DNA from 3 places in the Streptomyces sp. CA-135486 genome. Region 3 is predicted to be linked to each of the others. Evidence: riboswitches for the same ligand, from Rfam matches in the RefSeq annotation. Region 3 holds a riboswitch; each other region holds the start of a gene.
What was found. Region 3 has a riboswitch for cyclic di-AMP ahead of ACQEVG_RS23685 (NlpC/P60 family protein). Riboswitches for the same ligand answer to the same signal wherever they lie in the genome.
Positions count from the first base shown of each region.

Region 1 (5,151 bases), 2.0 Mb from region 3:
GATGACCTCGTACGCGGGATCGCTCTCGCGCGCCGCGATGCTGGAGTGGACCGACGAAGCGCTCGCCCGTGAGCTGGGTGTGGACCGCGAAGCCCTTACCGCCGCCGCACGCTGAACCCCGAGCGGTCATACTGGGCAACTGTGTCGCACCAGTCGCAGGAACAGCAGACCGATCAACTCCCTTACAACACACACGATGTACTGGTCGTCGGTGGCAGCGGCGTGGACACGGTCGTCCGCGTGGACTCGCTGCCCGTCCCGCTCGCGGACTCCGTCGGCGTAGGCCCGATCCGCGAATGGCCCGGCCACACCGGCGGCAATGTGGCCCTCGGCTGCCGGGCACTCGGACTGAATGTCACCCTGCTCGACTACGTCGGCGACGACTGGCCCGGTCAGCAGGTCCGGGAACGGCTCGCGGCCGGCGGGGTGGCCTTCGAGCCGCTGCTCTCCCCGGCCGGGACCCGGCGAGCGGTCAATCTCGTCGACCCCGCGGGCCGCCGGATGTCCTTCTACGACGGCCGCGATCCGGCGGACCTGCGGATGCCGCGCGAGGTCTACCTCCCCCATCTGCGGCGAGCCCGCCATGTCCATCTCTCGATCGTGAACTTCGCCCGGTTCCTCTATGACGACATCGAGGAGCTGGGCACCCCGGTCTCCACCGATCTGCACGACTGGGACGGACTGGCCGACCACCAAAGGGAGTTCGCGCTCCGCTCGGACCTGGTCTTCCTCAGCGCGGCGGGCGCGGGTGAGCGGATCGCGTCGGTGATGCGGGAGATCCTGCGCGACGGACGGGCCCAGGCGGTGATAGCGACGGCGGGCGCCGGGGGCTCCTACCTCCTCACCCGCGACGGTGGCAGCACCCCGCGCCCCGTCCCCGCGGCGGTGCCACCGGGTCCGGTCGTGGACTCCAACGGTGCCGGCGACGCGTATGTCTGCGGCTTTCTCTACGGGCGCCTCGCGGGCCGGGACCTGGAGGACTGCGCCCGGCTCGGCGCGCTGGCGGGCGCCCATGCCTGTACGGGCGAGGGCAGTACGGCGCTGATCAGCCCGGCCGGACTCCACTCGGACCGGGTCTGAAGAGCGGCCGGGGTGGCGGGTGCATCACGGCACCCGCACCCCGACACCGCTACAGAGGCAGCAGATTGGGGCGCTTGGCCTCGACATGGTCGCCGGAGCTCTCGCCGCGCAGTCGCCGCCCGATCCATGGCACCAGATGCGTGCGCGCCCACTGGATGTCGTCCCGGCGCACCTCCAGGGGGCCGCGCGGCGGCTGCGGCGGCCACGGCTGGTCCGGGTCGGCGGGCACCTCGATGCCGAGCACCTGGGCGGCGCGCAGCGCGACCCTGGTGTGTCCCTCGGGCGAGAGATGCAGCCGGTCGGCGTCCCAAGCACGCCTGTCCTGGACGGACTTGAGCGACCAGAGGTCCAGCACGGGGCAGTCGTAACGGTCGGCGATGGCCCGGACATGCGCGGTGTACGTGGCGATCCTGCCGCGCAGATGGCGCAGTACCGGCACGTCGCGCGTGTCGAAGCCGGTGGTCACCATGACCGTGCCGACGGCTCCGGTGAGCTCGGCGACGGCCCGCTCGAAGCGCTCGGCCACGTCGTCCGGGTCGGTGCCCGGCCGGATGATGTCATTGCCGCCGGCGCAGAACGTCACGAGATCCGGGGCGAGTTCCTTGGCCCTCGGCACCTGTTCCGCCACGATCTGGTCGAGGAGACGGCCGCGTACGGCGAGATTGGCGTACCTGAAGGTGTGCTCCGGCATCCGGTCGCCGAGCAGGACCGCGAACCGGTCCGCCCAGCCGACGTACGTCCCGTCGGGGCCCGGGTCTCCGACCCCTTCGGTGAAGCTGTCACCGATAGCCGCGTACGACCCGAATGCGCCACTGGTCTTGTCTCTCGAATCGTCTGCCACGAGCCCATATCTTTCCCTCACGGATGTGACCTACGCGACCGTAAGGAGGGGTTGACGAGGGGTGATCTATACCACCGGTCAAGTTTCGCCCAACCCGGAATACGCCGAATCCCCTCGCGCCGCTGGGGGATTCGGCACGAGGGGATCGGCTGGACCGGTGGATCAGATCGAGACGCCGTGCTGGCGCAGGTACGCCAGCGGGTCGACGTCCGAGCCGTAGCTCGGGCCGGTACGGATCTCGAAGTGCAGGTGCGGACCGGTGGAGTTGCCGGTGGAGCCGGACAGGCCGATCTGCTGGCCGCCGCTCACGCTCTGGCCGGAGGAGACGGCGAGCGAGGAGAGGTGGGCGTACTGCGAATAGCTGCCGTCGCCGTGCTGGATGACGACCTCGTTGCCGTACGCGCCGCTCCAGCCCGCGGAGACGACGGTGCCCGGACCGACGGCCTTGACCGTGGTACCGGTGGAGGCGGCGAAGTCGACACCGGTGTGGTAGCCGCTGGACCACATGGAGCCGGCGAGGTGGTACGGAGTGATGACGGTCGCGCCGCTGACCGGGGCCGTGAAGCCGGAGCCGCTGGTCTGCGAGGCGCTCGCCGAGTCACCGGAGGAGGACTGCGCGGAGGCCTTCGAGGCGGAGTCCTGGGCGTCACCGGACGAGGACTTTGCCTGGCGCTCCGGGCGCGGCTTCGACTCGTCGTGGGCCTTCGCCTTCGACTTCCCGCCGAGGGTGAGCTTCAGGCCCGGGTGGATCAGCGAGGGGTCGTCGCCGACCTGCTTGCGGTTGTCCTCGTACAGCTTCTTCCAGCCGCCGCGGACATGGTGCTCGTCGGCGATCTTGGAGAGATAGTCACCGGCGACGACGCGGTAGGTGGTGGGGGCGGCCTGCTCCTTGGCCAGCGGGGCCGCGGCGGCGGCAGTCGGCACCTGGGAGGTGGCGGCGGTCACCGCCGTGTGGGAGGTCGCGGCGGGCGCGGTCTTGCCGGCCGCGTGGGCGCCTGAGGCACCCATCAGCGGAAGGGCGATGGCGGCGCCACCCGTACCGGCGGCGACGAATCCGCGGGTGATCGGGCTGGTCCTGGGACGGCGGTGCTTACCCTTTCCGGGCATGGCGCATTCCTCTCCGGCGCCTGCGAGGTGAGCTGTCGGGTTCGGGCTGGAGATGCCCGGTCGCGGAAAAATGCACGACTTAACCCCAAGCCGTCCCGGATGTCCGGAATCGGCATACTTCTTGGGTCCCCCGCTCCTGCCACGCGTGGGTGGGTTTCGAATTCCGGTCGGCGGCAGGATTAGGCGGTCCGTCCGGATTGACGGTGACGCTAAACGAGCCGGATCAAAAGGAACAAGCCACCGCTTTCGCCGATCATGGGCCACCGTGACATCAAGGGGAAATTTCCCGTCACCCTCCGTGGACCCGGGAACCGCAACTCTCCAGCCGGTAAGGGAATTCACTCCCCGCGCGCCGCCACGGACCGTCACGAATATGATCCTGCTCACGGGTCGTACCCCATCTCCCTTGAAGACGGGGCACGTTATACCGAATCATCCAATTCGGACAGAAGCGTCATTTAATGACGATGACTCTCACTTACCCCCACATTGCTGCTTTTGCCGGAGGAAATTCCACCGCGCTGCGTCCGGTCCCGCCGCGAGTCGCCTCAGCGGCGGCGCAGCCTGATCACGGTGGCGTCCAGGTCGCCCTTCAGTCCGGTGTGCAGTCCGTGGTGCAGCAGCACGGACCCGCGGTGTACGGCGCCGGTGTCCACGCACTCGTAGCCGGCCGCCGGGTCGACGCCGCGCAGCCGCAGCCGCGGCGGCTGCTCTCCGTAGTGCTGCGCCTGCAGCCAGACGAGTACGACGGTCTCGTCGCCGCGGATGTACTGCACGGCGCTGAGCCCGCCCTCGGGCGCCCTGAGCCGGTACAGCTCGCCGTGCTGCACCAGCGGCCGGATCTGCTTGTAGAGCTCCACCCAGCCGCGCGCCTCGGCAAGCTCCTCCTCGCTCCACTCGGTGAGGTCGCCGCCGACCCCGAGCACACCGGCCATCGCGCTGACGAAGCGGAAGCGAAGCGTGCTGACGCGGCCATTGAGCTGGACATTGGGGCTGTCGGTGACCCAGGCAGCCATGACCCGCGCCGGGTGCAGCTGAGTGAAGCCCTGCTGGATCGCGAGCCGGTCCAGCGGATCGGTGTTGTCCGAGGTCCACACCTGGTCGGTGCGGGAGAGGATGCCGAGGTCGATCCGGCCGCCGCCGCCCGAGCAGGACTCGAAGGCGACGGACGGATGGGCGGCGCGCAGCCGGTCGATGAGCGCGTACAGCGCGTGCACATGCGCGACCCACAGCTTCTGCGGGTACGGTTCGCCGGGCCAGCCCGCGTCCGTGAAGCAGCGGTTGAAGTCCCATTTCACATAGTCGACGGGCGCGCTCGAGAGCAGCCCGTCCAGCCGCTCCCAGAGGTACTCCTGTACGTCCTCGCGGGCGAGGTTCAGCACAAGCTGGTTGCGGAACTCGGTCCTGGCACGGCCGGGGTGGTGCTGCACCCAGTCGGGGTGCGCACGGTAGAGATCGCTGTCGGCGTTGACCATTTCCGGCTCGACCCAGATCCCGAACTGCATCCCCAGTGCATGCACTTCGTCGGCAAGCGGCTTGAGCCCCTCGGGAAAGCGTTCGGCGTTGGGGCTCCAGTCGCCGAGTCCCGCACGGTCGCTGGTGCGCTGCCCGAACCAGGCGTCGTCCACGACGAACAGCTCGACGCCCATCGCTGCGGCCCGGCGCGCGAGCTCCCGCTGCTGCTGTTCGGAGACTTCGAAGCCGGTGGCCTCCCAGGAGTTGTAGAGGACCGGGCGGTCGGTCGCCGCGTCGGGGATGATGTGCGCCAGCTGCCAGGCGTGCCAGGCGCGGCTGGCTCCGCCGAAGCCGCCGTCGCTCCACAGCCCGGCGAAGACGGGCGAGGTGTACGACTGGCCCGGCGCGAGCCGCAGCAGTCCTGAGTCGTCGTAGCCCGCGCCGCCGGTGATCTGTACCAGTCCGTCGGGCAGCTGCTGTACGCAGATCCGCCATGATCCGGACCAGCCGAGCGCGCAGCCGTAGACCTCACCCTGCTCCTCGGTGGCCCCTTCGGCATCGAGTGCGACCCACGGCAGGTGCTGGTGCCCGGTGTGTCCGCGGCGGCTGCTCAGCACCTTCTCGCCGTAGGTGAGCTCGGAGCGTACGAGCAGCGACTCGGCCGCCCA
Region 1 is NZ_JBNJMM010000002.1:2,999,716-3,004,866, reverse strand. Features, by position in the region: gene ACQEVG_RS33315 (TetR/AcrR family transcriptional regulator) at 1-115, shown strand, start outside; gene ACQEVG_RS33310 (carbohydrate kinase family protein) at 142-1,080, shown strand; gene ACQEVG_RS33305 (SGNH/GDSL hydrolase family protein) at 1,130-1,921, opposite strand; gene ACQEVG_RS33300 (M23 family metallopeptidase) at 2,084-3,028, opposite strand; cyclic di-AMP (ydaO/yuaA leader) riboswitch at 3,031-3,190, opposite strand; gene ACQEVG_RS33295 (alpha-galactosidase) at 3,577-5,151, opposite strand, start outside.
Region 1: linked by a shared signal. The riboswitch ahead of ACQEVG_RS33300 (M23 family metallopeptidase) and the one ahead of ACQEVG_RS23685 (NlpC/P60 family protein) in region 3 are both predicted to bind cyclic di-AMP.

Region 2 (5,151 bases), on a different contig from region 3:
CCCCCATCCGCGCCAAGAGCGAGCCGCGCTTCCCCGGGGGGCCCGTCGCCGATCCCGCCGGGTCGCACCATGAGCGGCGCATCCGCAGCTTCCAGCCGCGGCGCAGCCGGGTGACCGCCGGGCAGGGCGATGCCCTCCAGCGGCTGTGGCCCCTCTGGGGTCTCGACATCGACGGGCAGCGCGTCCTCGACCTGAACGAGATGTTCGGCCGTCTACCGGTCGTCCTGGAGATCGGGTTCGGGATGGGCGAGGCCACCGCGCAGATGGCCGCCGACGACCCGGGCACCGGGATTCTCGCCGTCGACGTGCACACCCCCGGCCAGGGCAACCTCCTCGGTCTCGCAGAGCGGAACGGACTGTCCAACATCCGGGTCGCCAACGGCGACGCGATCATCCTCCTGCGGGAGATGCTCGCGCCCGCCTCGCTCGACGGACTGCGGGTCTTCTTCCCCGACCCCTGGCCCAAGAAGCGGCACCACAAACGGCGGCTGATCCAGCCCGAGTTCCTCACTCTCGCCGCGACGTGCATGAAGCCCGGCGCGATCCTGCACTGCGCGACCGACTGGGAGGAGTACGCCGAACGGATGCTCGAAGTGCTCTCCACGCACCCGGACTTCGAGAACACCCAGGAGGACGGCGGCTACGCCCCGCGCCCCGCTTTCCGGCCACTGACCCGATTCGAGGGACAGGGCCTGGACAAGGGCCACAGGGTGCACGACCTGCTGTTCCGCCGCCCGCCGGCTCCCGCGTAACCCTCGGTAGCGCCCCGGAAGAGCCACGGGCACGTCGCCAGGTGTCAGTGCCCCTCGTTAGGGTCGTTGGGTGTCCGAGTCGTCCCCGCATCAGCATCCACCGCATCCGGCGGTCCCGGCGTTCGAGCAGCAGCCGCTGTTCAGCGCCGTGCCGGAGCGTGCCCGCTGGCGCTACAAGCCGCGCCGGGCCTCCTGGCTCTGGCACAGCAAGACCGTCCGGGCAGGGGTGCTGATCACCCTTCTCGCCCTCTCGGCCCTCTTCATCCTCGCGCTCGTACGCGAACAGACCGGCACCCATGGCTTTGTGGTCGGTCTCGGCCTCGCGACGCTGCCCGTCCCGCTCCTCACCGCGGCCTTCCGCTGGCTGGACCGGGTCGAACCGGGCCCCTGGAAGAACCTCCTCTTCGCGTTCTCCTGGGGCGCGTTCGCCGCCGCCCTCGTCGCCATCATCGCGAACTCCTTCGCGACCCGCTGGATAGCGACGGCCACCGCCGACCCGGCGAGCGCGGACACCATCGGCGCGACGGTCATAGCCCCGATCGTCGAGGAGAGCGCGAAGGCCGCCGCGATCCTGCTCCTCTTCATCTTCCGCAGACGTGACTTCACCGGGATCGTCGACGGCGTGGTGGTGGCCGGCTTCACCGCGACCGGCTTCGCCTTCACCGAGAACATCCTCTACCTGGGCAACGCCTTCGGCGAGGACCAGGAGATAGGCACATCCGGCCTCGCTTCGGTGACCGCGGCGACCTTCTTCGTACGCGTCGTCATGTCGCCGTTCGCGCATCCGCTCTTCACCGTGCTGACCGGCATCGGGTTCGGCGCCGCCGCGCTGGCCGCGCAACGCCAGAAGATACGCCGGATCGCGCTGCCGCTGCTCGGCCTCGCCCTCGCGATGTGCATGCACGCCCTGTGGAACGGCTCGTCGTCGCTCTTCGGCCCCTTCGGCTTCTACGCCGTGTACGGCGCGTTCATGGTCCCCGCCTTCGGGCTGCTGACCTGGCTGACGATCTGGACGAGGCAGCGCGAGCTGCGCACCATATCGACGGAGCTGCCCGCGTACGCCGCCGCCGGCTGGCTGATGACGGCCGAACCGCGCGCCCTGTCCTCGATGCGGGCCCGGTCGATGGCGCGCGACGTCGCCCGGCGGACGCACGGACCGGCCGCCGCGCACGCCGTTGCGGAGTACGAGCGGTTCGCGACGACTCTGGCCTTTCTGCGCCACCGGGCCCACCGCGGCGCGGCGGGCCCGGACTTCGTGGAGCGCGAGCAGGAGCTGCTGCACCACCTCTGGCAGCGCAAGCACGTCGCGGGTCCCGCGCTGACATACGCGGCGCAGGCGACGGGCCGGGTGCTCACGCCGCCGCCGTACCGCGACTACGGCGGCTACAACCCGTACCGCAATGGCTAGGCCCTGTCCGGCCGGCTGACAGCAGCCGCCGAGCGGGGCTACGCCGACGCCGCCGTCAGCTCGGCCACCTCCTCGGCCGTCAGCTCCAGCTGACGGTCTCGGACTCGCCGCCCTCGTTGCCCGGCGCCCATGCCGAGTAGGCGTCGGCGGTGTCGACGAAGTTGCCTCCGGCAGCGGCGTACGCGTCGAGCACGGCGAAGGACTGTGCCTGGTCGGCGGTCCAGCCGAAGACGTTGCCGCCGAGGGCGAGCGGGAAGACGGCGAGATCGGACGGCCCAAGCGTACGGAGAGAAGTCATGGGTTGATCAACGGCCGTACGGTGCGACCTATTCCACACCGCACCTCCCGCAGGGCCGCCGCCGCGTACGGGGGAGCGCGGCGCGCGACAGCGCCCCACGCGCCGAAGGACGCGAGGGGCGCAGAGCCGTGCGGAACGTCAGACGGTGAGGCCCTTGTCGCGCAGCCAGGTCATCGGGTCGATGCCCGTCCCGCCCGCCGTGTGGACCTCCAGGTGCAGATGCGGGCCGGTCACATTGCCGGTCGCACCCACGCGGCCGATCGTCTCGCCCGTCACCACCTTCTGGCCGGCGCTGACCGAGATCGAGGACTGGTGGGCGTACCAGATCTCCGTGCCGTCATCGAGCTCCAGCACCGTGCGGTAGCCGTAAGAGCCGGACCAGCCCGCCGACTTGACGGTGCCGCTGTGGACCGCCTTGAGCGGCGTGCCCGTCGGCGCGGCGAAGTCCAGGCCGGTGTGGTAGCCCGAGGACCACATGGAGCCGGCTTCGCCGAAGGTGGAGGTGATCGTGTACGAGGAGGTGGGCAGCGAATAGCTCGCGGCGAGCTTGGCAAGGCGCGCGGCCTCCGCCTTGGCCGCCGCGGCCTTCTCGGCCGCGAGCTTCTCCGCCTCGGCCTTGGCCTCCGCCGCGGTCTGCTGCTTCCTCGCCTCCGCCGCGGCCTTCTCGGCCGCGAGCTTCTCCGCGGCCGACTTCGCCTCGGCGTCCGCCTCCGCCTGCTGCTGCTCGGCCTGCTGGAGGATGCGGGCGCGCAGCGCCTCACCCGCGCCTGCCGCGCCATCGGCAGCGGTCTTGGAGCCCGTGTCCGAGGCGAGCGCCACCGCCGTGAGCGGGGAGGTGTTGCCGGCGTCGTCGTCCGAGGAGTCGTCGGACAGGAAGGAGCTCACGCCAGGAAGGGACTTGGCGTCGGGCAGGTTGTCCGCGATCGAGTCGGGGAGCGATATGGAGACCGGCGGCTTGCCCTGCGCGGTGGCCATGCCGCCCGCGCCGACCGCGGCGATCACGCCGACGCCGAGCACCGTGGAGCTGCGGGCGAGACCGCCGCGCTGCTTGACGACACGGTGCCGTCCGCGCACCGGACGAACGGAGTCCTCGGTGGGGTTCCATTCCTCCCACGCCCGCTCCGCCCCCTCTTCGCCGCTGAAGAAGTCGGGCCTGAAGGGTGCTTCTGGGGCAGGGGTGTTGGACGCCACTGAGGCGTACTCCTTTCCTTCCTTCTCGCCTACCGGGTTAGCTGACGGGTTCGGAGCAGGAAGGTCTCCTACGAGCGCTTCGGCCGCGGAAAAGAGCGGCAAAAGATGCCCGATTCACCCCAATTGGTGGTTCCCCGGTTCCCTTGCGGGATTCGGCGCGTGCGCACGGTGCCGTCTCTTGCGACGGCTGGGACGACCGCGCTGCGTTATCGAACGTTAATAGACGCCAGGGCCGTATTCCAAGCTGTTCCGGGTGATCGTTAACGAGTTCGTCACGGACTTAACGGGACACAAGCGGCCGGATACGGGCGACTTGATCACCTCTTCCCTCACACCCTCACCTGACGGTGATTCATCTGTTGTGCGGAGAGGTGCACTTCGACTACGCACAGTGCAGGTCCGGCGGCCGCCCTCACTGAGTCTTCGCTCGGACCACAGGCACGGTCCTGCGGCGGCCCGGCTGCCCCTTCGCGGGACGGCTGACCGCCAGCAGAGCCAGGTCGTCCGTCAAGCCGCCACCGGTATGCCGTCGTACATCGTCGACGAGCGCGTCCAGCAGCTCCTCGGGCCCGGGAAAGAGCCGGCCGTCGAGCTGCACGGCCGGGTCGTAGAAGACGCCGTCCGCGTTGCGCGCCTCGGAAAGGCCGTCCGTGTAGAGGAGCAGCGTCGCCCCGGCGGGCAGCGGAAACGAGTCCGCGCTGTCCGGCCATCCGCTCAGCTCGCCCATGCCCAGCGGCAGCGCGGCCTCGGTCGGCACAAGCGCGTGCACCTCCCCGTCGGCGTACAGCACCAGCGGTTCCGGATGGCCCCGGTTCACCACACGCACCATCTCGTCGCGGCGCGGGATCTCGGCGATCACTGCCGTGGTGAACTCCTCGAAGATCTCCAGGCTGTCCCGCCGTGTGCCCTCGCGCGCGAGGGCACGCTCCAGGCGCTTGGCGACCCCTTCGAGCGTGGCCTCCTGCTCGGCCGCCTCCCGGAACGCGCCGATCACCACGGCCACCGCCTCGACCGCCTCCATCCCCTTGCCCCGTACGTCGCCGACCACCAGGCGTACCCCGTACGGAGTGTCCTGCACGGCGAAGAGATCACCGCCGATGAAGGCGTCCGCCTGCGCCGCCTCGTACCGAGCGGCGACCTGCAGCCCGCCGATCCGTTCGGCGGGCGTGGGCAGCACGGCGCGCTGCGCGGTCTCGGCGATGACGCGGGCGGAGGCGAGGCGCTCGCCGCTGAGCCGTACGACCCGGTTGATGATGAGCGCGAGCCCGGCGACGGTGACCACGGTGAACAGCTCGGTGTTGGCCGAGACACTGTCCAGGGTGTCGTTGTACATGTGCAGACCGACCACCGCGGCGACGGCCGCGACACCCGTGAGCAGGGTGGTGAGCCAGGAGAAGAAGGGGGCCGCGATCAGCGGGGCGGCCGCGAAGAGGGGGGACGCGGTGAACTCGGACGGGGTGGAGAGATCGAAGATGACACCACCGATGATCAACAGCGTAGGC
Region 2 is NZ_JBNJMM010000001.1:172,606-177,756, reverse strand. Features, by position in the region: gene trmB (tRNA (guanosine(46)-N7)-methyltransferase TrmB) at 1-752, shown strand, start outside; gene ACQEVG_RS00950 (PrsW family intramembrane metalloprotease) at 823-2,160, shown strand; partial or broken gene ACQEVG_RS00945 (aldo/keto reductase) at 2,252-2,458, opposite strand; gene ACQEVG_RS00940 (M23 family metallopeptidase) at 2,597-3,649, opposite strand; cyclic di-AMP (ydaO/yuaA leader) riboswitch at 3,661-3,817, opposite strand; gene ACQEVG_RS00935 (PP2C family protein-serine/threonine phosphatase) at 4,062-5,151, opposite strand, start outside.
Region 2: linked by a shared signal. The riboswitch ahead of ACQEVG_RS00940 (M23 family metallopeptidase) and the one ahead of ACQEVG_RS23685 (NlpC/P60 family protein) in region 3 are both predicted to bind cyclic di-AMP.

Region 3 (5,151 bases):
CCACCACGGTCCCCAGACCGAACTGGTCGTGCGTGACCCGGTCGCCGACCGCGAGCGAGATCACCGGCTTGTCGGTCGTACGCCGCGTCGCAAACCCCGAAGCGCCACCGCCCGACCGCGACCGCGACGACGACAGCGACGAGGCGATGGCGGAGGTCGGACCCGCGGGCGCGGCCATCGGCCCCGTCCGCTTCCACTCCAGGTGCTGGCCCGGGATCTCCTCGAGGAAGCGCGAGGGCGGGTTGTACGAGGGCTGGCCCCAGGCGCTCCGCATCGACGACCGCGTCAGATAGAGCCGCTCGCGGGCGCGCGTGATGCCGACATACGCAAGACGCCGCTCCTCCTCCAGCTCCTTCGCCTGACCGAGGGCGCGCATGTGCGGAAAGACGCCGTCCTCCATGCCCGTCAGGAACACCACCGGGAACTCAAGGCCCTTCGCGGTGTGCAGCGTCATCAGGGTGATGACCCCGGAGCCGCCCTCGTCCTCGTCCGGAATCTGGTCGGAGTCGGCGACGAGCGCGACCTTCTCCAGGAATTCGGCGAGCGTGCCCGCACCCTCCTCCTCGGCGCGGTCCTGCTCAAACTCCAGAGCGACCGCGGCCAGTTCCTGAAGGTTTTCGATGCGCGTCTCGTCCTGCGGGTCGGTGGAGGCCTGCAGCTCGGCGAGGTAGCCGGTCCGCTCCAGAACGGCCTCCAGCACCACAGCAGGGCCTGCGCCCGAGTCGACGACCGTACGCAGTTCCTCCATCAGCACGTTGAAGCGCTTGACGGCGTTGGCCGAGCGGGCCGCCATGCCGTACGCCTCGTCCACGCGGCGCAGCGCCTGCGGGAACGTGATCTTCTCGCGCAGCGCGAGCGCGTCGATCATCGCCTCCGCGCGGTCGCCGATCCCCCGCTTGGGGACATTGAGGATCCGGCGCAGCGGGACATTGTCCTCGGGGTTGGCGAGGACCCGCAGATACGCGAGGACGTCCCGGACCTCCTTGCGCTCGTAGAAGCGCACCCCGCCGACGACCTTGTACGGCAGGCCGACCCGGATGAAGATCTCTTCGAAGACACGGGACTGTGCGTTCGTACGGTAGAAGACGGCGACGTCGCCGGCCTTCGCCTCGCCCGCGTCCGTCAGCCGGTCGATCTCGTCGGCGACGAACTGTGCCTCGTCGTGCTCGGTGTCGGCGACATAGCCGGTGATCTGCGCACCCGCGCCCGCGTTCGTCCACAGGTTCTTGGGGCGGCGGCTTTCGTTCCGCTCGATGACCGCGTTGGCTGCGGAGAGGATCGTCTGTGTGGAGCGGTAGTTCTGCTCCAGCAGGATCGTCGTCGCGTCCGGGTAGTCCTCCTCGAACTGGAGGATGTTGCGGATGGTCGCGCCGCGGAAGGCGTAGATCGACTGGTCGGCGTCGCCGACGACGCAGAGCTCGGCCGACGGCAGATCCTCGTGGCCCGTCCCTACCAGCTCGCGTACGAGTGTGTACTGAGCGTGGTTGGTGTCCTGGTACTCGTCCACCAGGACATGGCGGAAGCGCCGCTGGTAGTGCTCGGCGACGTCCGGGAACGCCTGCAGAAGATGCACCGTCGTCATGATGATGTCGTCGAAGTCCAGGGCATTGGCCTCGCGCAGCCGCGCCTGGTACATCCGGTAGGCCTCGGCGAGCGTCTTCTCGAAACCGTCGACCGCCTGGTCGGCGAAGGTCTCCTCGTCGATCAGCTCGTTCTTCAGGTTCGAGATCTTGGCGCTGAAGGACTTCGGCGGGAACTTCTTGGGGTCAAGATCCAGATCGCGGCAGACCAGGGCCATCAGCCGCTTGGAGTCCGCGGCGTCGTAGATCGAGAACGACGAGGTGAAGCCGAGCCTCTTGGACTCCCGGCGCAGGATCCGCACGCACGCGCTGTGGAAGGTCATGACCCACATGGCGTTGGCGCGCGGGCCGACGAGCTGCTCGACACGCTCCTTCATCTCGCCGGCGGCCTTGTTGGTGAAGGTGATGGCCAGTATCTGCCCGGGGTGGACGCTGCGGGTCCCCAGCAGATGCGCGATCCGGTGGGTCAGCACCCGGGTCTTGCCGGACCCGGCCCCGGCGACGATGAGCAGCGGCGAGCCCGTGTGCACGACGGCGGCACGCTGCTGTTCGTTCAGCCCTTCCAGCAGGGCGGCGGGGTCCACGACGGTGCGTGGGGCGCCGTCACGGTGGTACGGATCCCGGGCCGGAGGCACGTCGAACGCGCCCTGGAAGAGATCGTCCGGAATCTCCTCCGGGGCCGAGTCCTCGGGCGGTGGCGGAGGGTGCTCCGCGCTGGGCTGGAGGTCCGCCAGGAAGCTGTCGTCAAAGAGGCTGCTCATCGCTCTACGAGTCTAGGCCGCCGCACTGACAGCTCGCGGCCGCATTGGCATGCCGCACCGGAATCCGGCCCGGCCACCCTGTGCGATCGAGCCACTTCGACATGTCATGGCACAGTCACGCCGGACACCCGCTTCCCCGAGGTGCTGAAAAAAGGTCACGAAAATGTATCGGGCATATCTGACATCAACCTTCACAGCGGCCACGCGAGTTGGCTAGCGTGCTCGACCAGGCGGCCCGTACCCCCATGGCGATCCACGTCAATCGGGCGGCCTGCGCCGAATTCGGGCTTCCGTCAAGGAAGTTCGGAACCGGGGACCCACCATGCACAACCGGGGTGAATCGGACCTGTCTCATTCGGTCCGTAGGGCGATCTTCCGTTCTGCCCGAACCCGACAGCTAACCCGGTAGGCGGTCCACGGAAGAAGGAGATGCCGGCCTTGGCGTCGCATCGCAAACAACGCAGCCGTACCGCGAAGACCTCGCCCGCCGTCGGGCTCACGACGGCAGCCATCGCCGGCGTCACCCTGCTGTCGACGCAGGGCGCCAACGCGGCGCCCGCCGAACCGAAGCCCTCCGTCGAAGAGGTACAGAAGAAGGTCGACGACCTGTACCGGCAGGCCGGCACCGCGACCGAGAAGTACAACAAGGCCAAGGAATCCACCGACGAGAAGCGGCGCGAGGTCGACACACTGCTAGACGACGCCGCCAAGCGCACGGAGAAGCTGAACGAGTCCCGCAGAGCGCTCGGCAACTACGCCGCCGCGCAGTACCGCACCGGCGCGGTCACCCCGACTGCCGCGCTGCTGTTCGCGGACAGCCCGGAGTCGTACTTCGACCAGACCCAGCTGATGAGCCGGATGACGGACCGTCAGCGCGGCGCGATCGACGACTACGAGACCCAGCGGGCGGAAGCCGCCAAGCAGCGGGCGGAGGCGACGAAGCAGCTCGAGTCGCTCACGACCTCCCAAAAGGCCCTGCGTACGAGCAAGCAGGAGGTCCAGGCGAAGCTCGCCGAGGCGCGTACGCTGCTGTCGAGGCTGACCGCCGAGGAGAAGGCGCGGCTCGCCGAGATCGAGCGCAAGAAAGAGGAAGAGGCCCGCCGCAGGTCCGAGGAGAAGGCCAAGGCGGAGGCGGAGGCCCGTGCCAGAGCGGAGGCCGCCCGCAAGCAGGAGCAGAACCAGGGCAGCGGCACGGGCACCGGTACCGGCACTGGTACTGGTTCCGGCACCGCCGACGGCAGCTACACGGCCAAGGCCGACAAGGTTCTGTCCTTCGCCCGCGCCCAGCTGGGCAAGCCGTACGTCTGGGGCGCGACGGGCCCGAGCTCGTACGACTGCTCGGGACTGACCCAGGCCGCCTGGAAGGCGGCGGGCGTGGACCTGCCGCGCACCACCTGGGACCAGGTGAAGGTCGGAACGCGGGTGGCGACGAAGGACCTTGTCCCCGGCGACCTGGTCTTCTTCTACGACGACATCAGCCACGTGGGCATCTACATAGGCGACGGCAAGATGATCCACGCGCCCAAGCCCGGTGCGAACGTGCGCGAGGAGTCGATCTACTACATGCCGATCTACGGCAGCGTGCGCCCGGCCTGAGCCCGGACGCAGCCGAACGCCCGGACCCCGTCGGGTCCGGGCGTTCTCACGTCCGCAGCATCACGTCCGAAGCGTCTGGGCCGCAGCATCACGTCCGAAGCGTCTGGGCCGCAGCATCAGGGCCGAGGCATCGGGGCCAAAGCAGTCACGGCCGGCGCAGGTCCAGCGCATCAGGTCCACAGCGTCGCGATGAAGATGTTCGCGACGGTCAGCCCGCCCACCGCCCCGAAGAGCGCCTTCTCCACCCTCTCCTCGTCCCGCTTGACGTAGACCAGTCCCAGGATCACCACCAGGACCGCCAGCTTGATGCCGATCTTGATGTTGTTCACCGGCTGATCGTCCGCCTGGTTCAGCCCCACCAGTGCCACGCCCGTGACCAGCATCGTCAGCGCGCCGTGCAGCATCGCCGGGCTGAAGCGGGCCGTGTCCTCGCCCATCGCCTTCATCTGGGTGAGGAAGCCGCCGAGCAGCGACGCGATACCGATGATGTGCAGGGCGACGAAGACATTGATGAGTACGTCCATGAGGCGGAGCCTAACCGTCGCCATACCACCGCTCTCAGGGCAGGTACGCCTCATTCGCCGCATCGGTCACGGCGGTACGCGGATATGCGCCGATGGCATCAGACCGGCTCGCAGAAAGCGCACCCGCCTGTCCAGCTTTGGGCAACTTCGGTCCTTGTGCCGCCTTCCCGTGACGCTCAGGTTTAGCGTCCTCCCCCAGGTGACCGGCTGTTCCATCGCCGCCGCAGCTCCCCAGGCGGCAGTCGGCCATCACCGCCGAGAAATACCGGCGGCGGGACGCTCCCCCTGTGCGGACCGCCGCCGGCCCCGGCTCGGACCCGGACTGGACCCGGACTCGGGCAGCAGGAACGACGGAAGGACGTGGACGCCCTCGTGGCAGCGCACCGGAAAGCCAAGCAGCATCCGCTCAGCGGGCCCGCCGCCCGGACCGCCGCAACGCTTGCGCTTGCCGGGGCTGCGACCGCCACCGCGTTCGACGGCACCGGGCACGCCGAGCCCACTCTCACCCCGGCGCAGATCAAGGCCAGGGTCGACAGGCTCTACCAGGAGGCGGAGGCTGCCACCGAGCAGTACAACGGGGCCAAGGAGCGGACCGCGAGCGCCCGCACGTCGGTGGACTCGCTGCGCGACGAGGCCGTCCGCAGGACCGAGCGGCTCAACACCGCGCGCAACGCCCTGGGTTCGGTCGCC
Region 3 is NZ_JBNJMM010000002.1:950,655-955,805, reverse strand. Features, by position in the region: gene pcrA (DNA helicase PcrA) at 1-2,341, opposite strand, end outside; cyclic di-AMP (ydaO/yuaA leader) riboswitch at 2,606-2,768, shown strand; gene ACQEVG_RS23685 (NlpC/P60 family protein) at 2,771-3,937, shown strand; gene ACQEVG_RS23680 (hypothetical protein) at 4,108-4,461, opposite strand; gene ACQEVG_RS23675 (NlpC/P60 family protein) at 4,834-5,151, shown strand, end outside.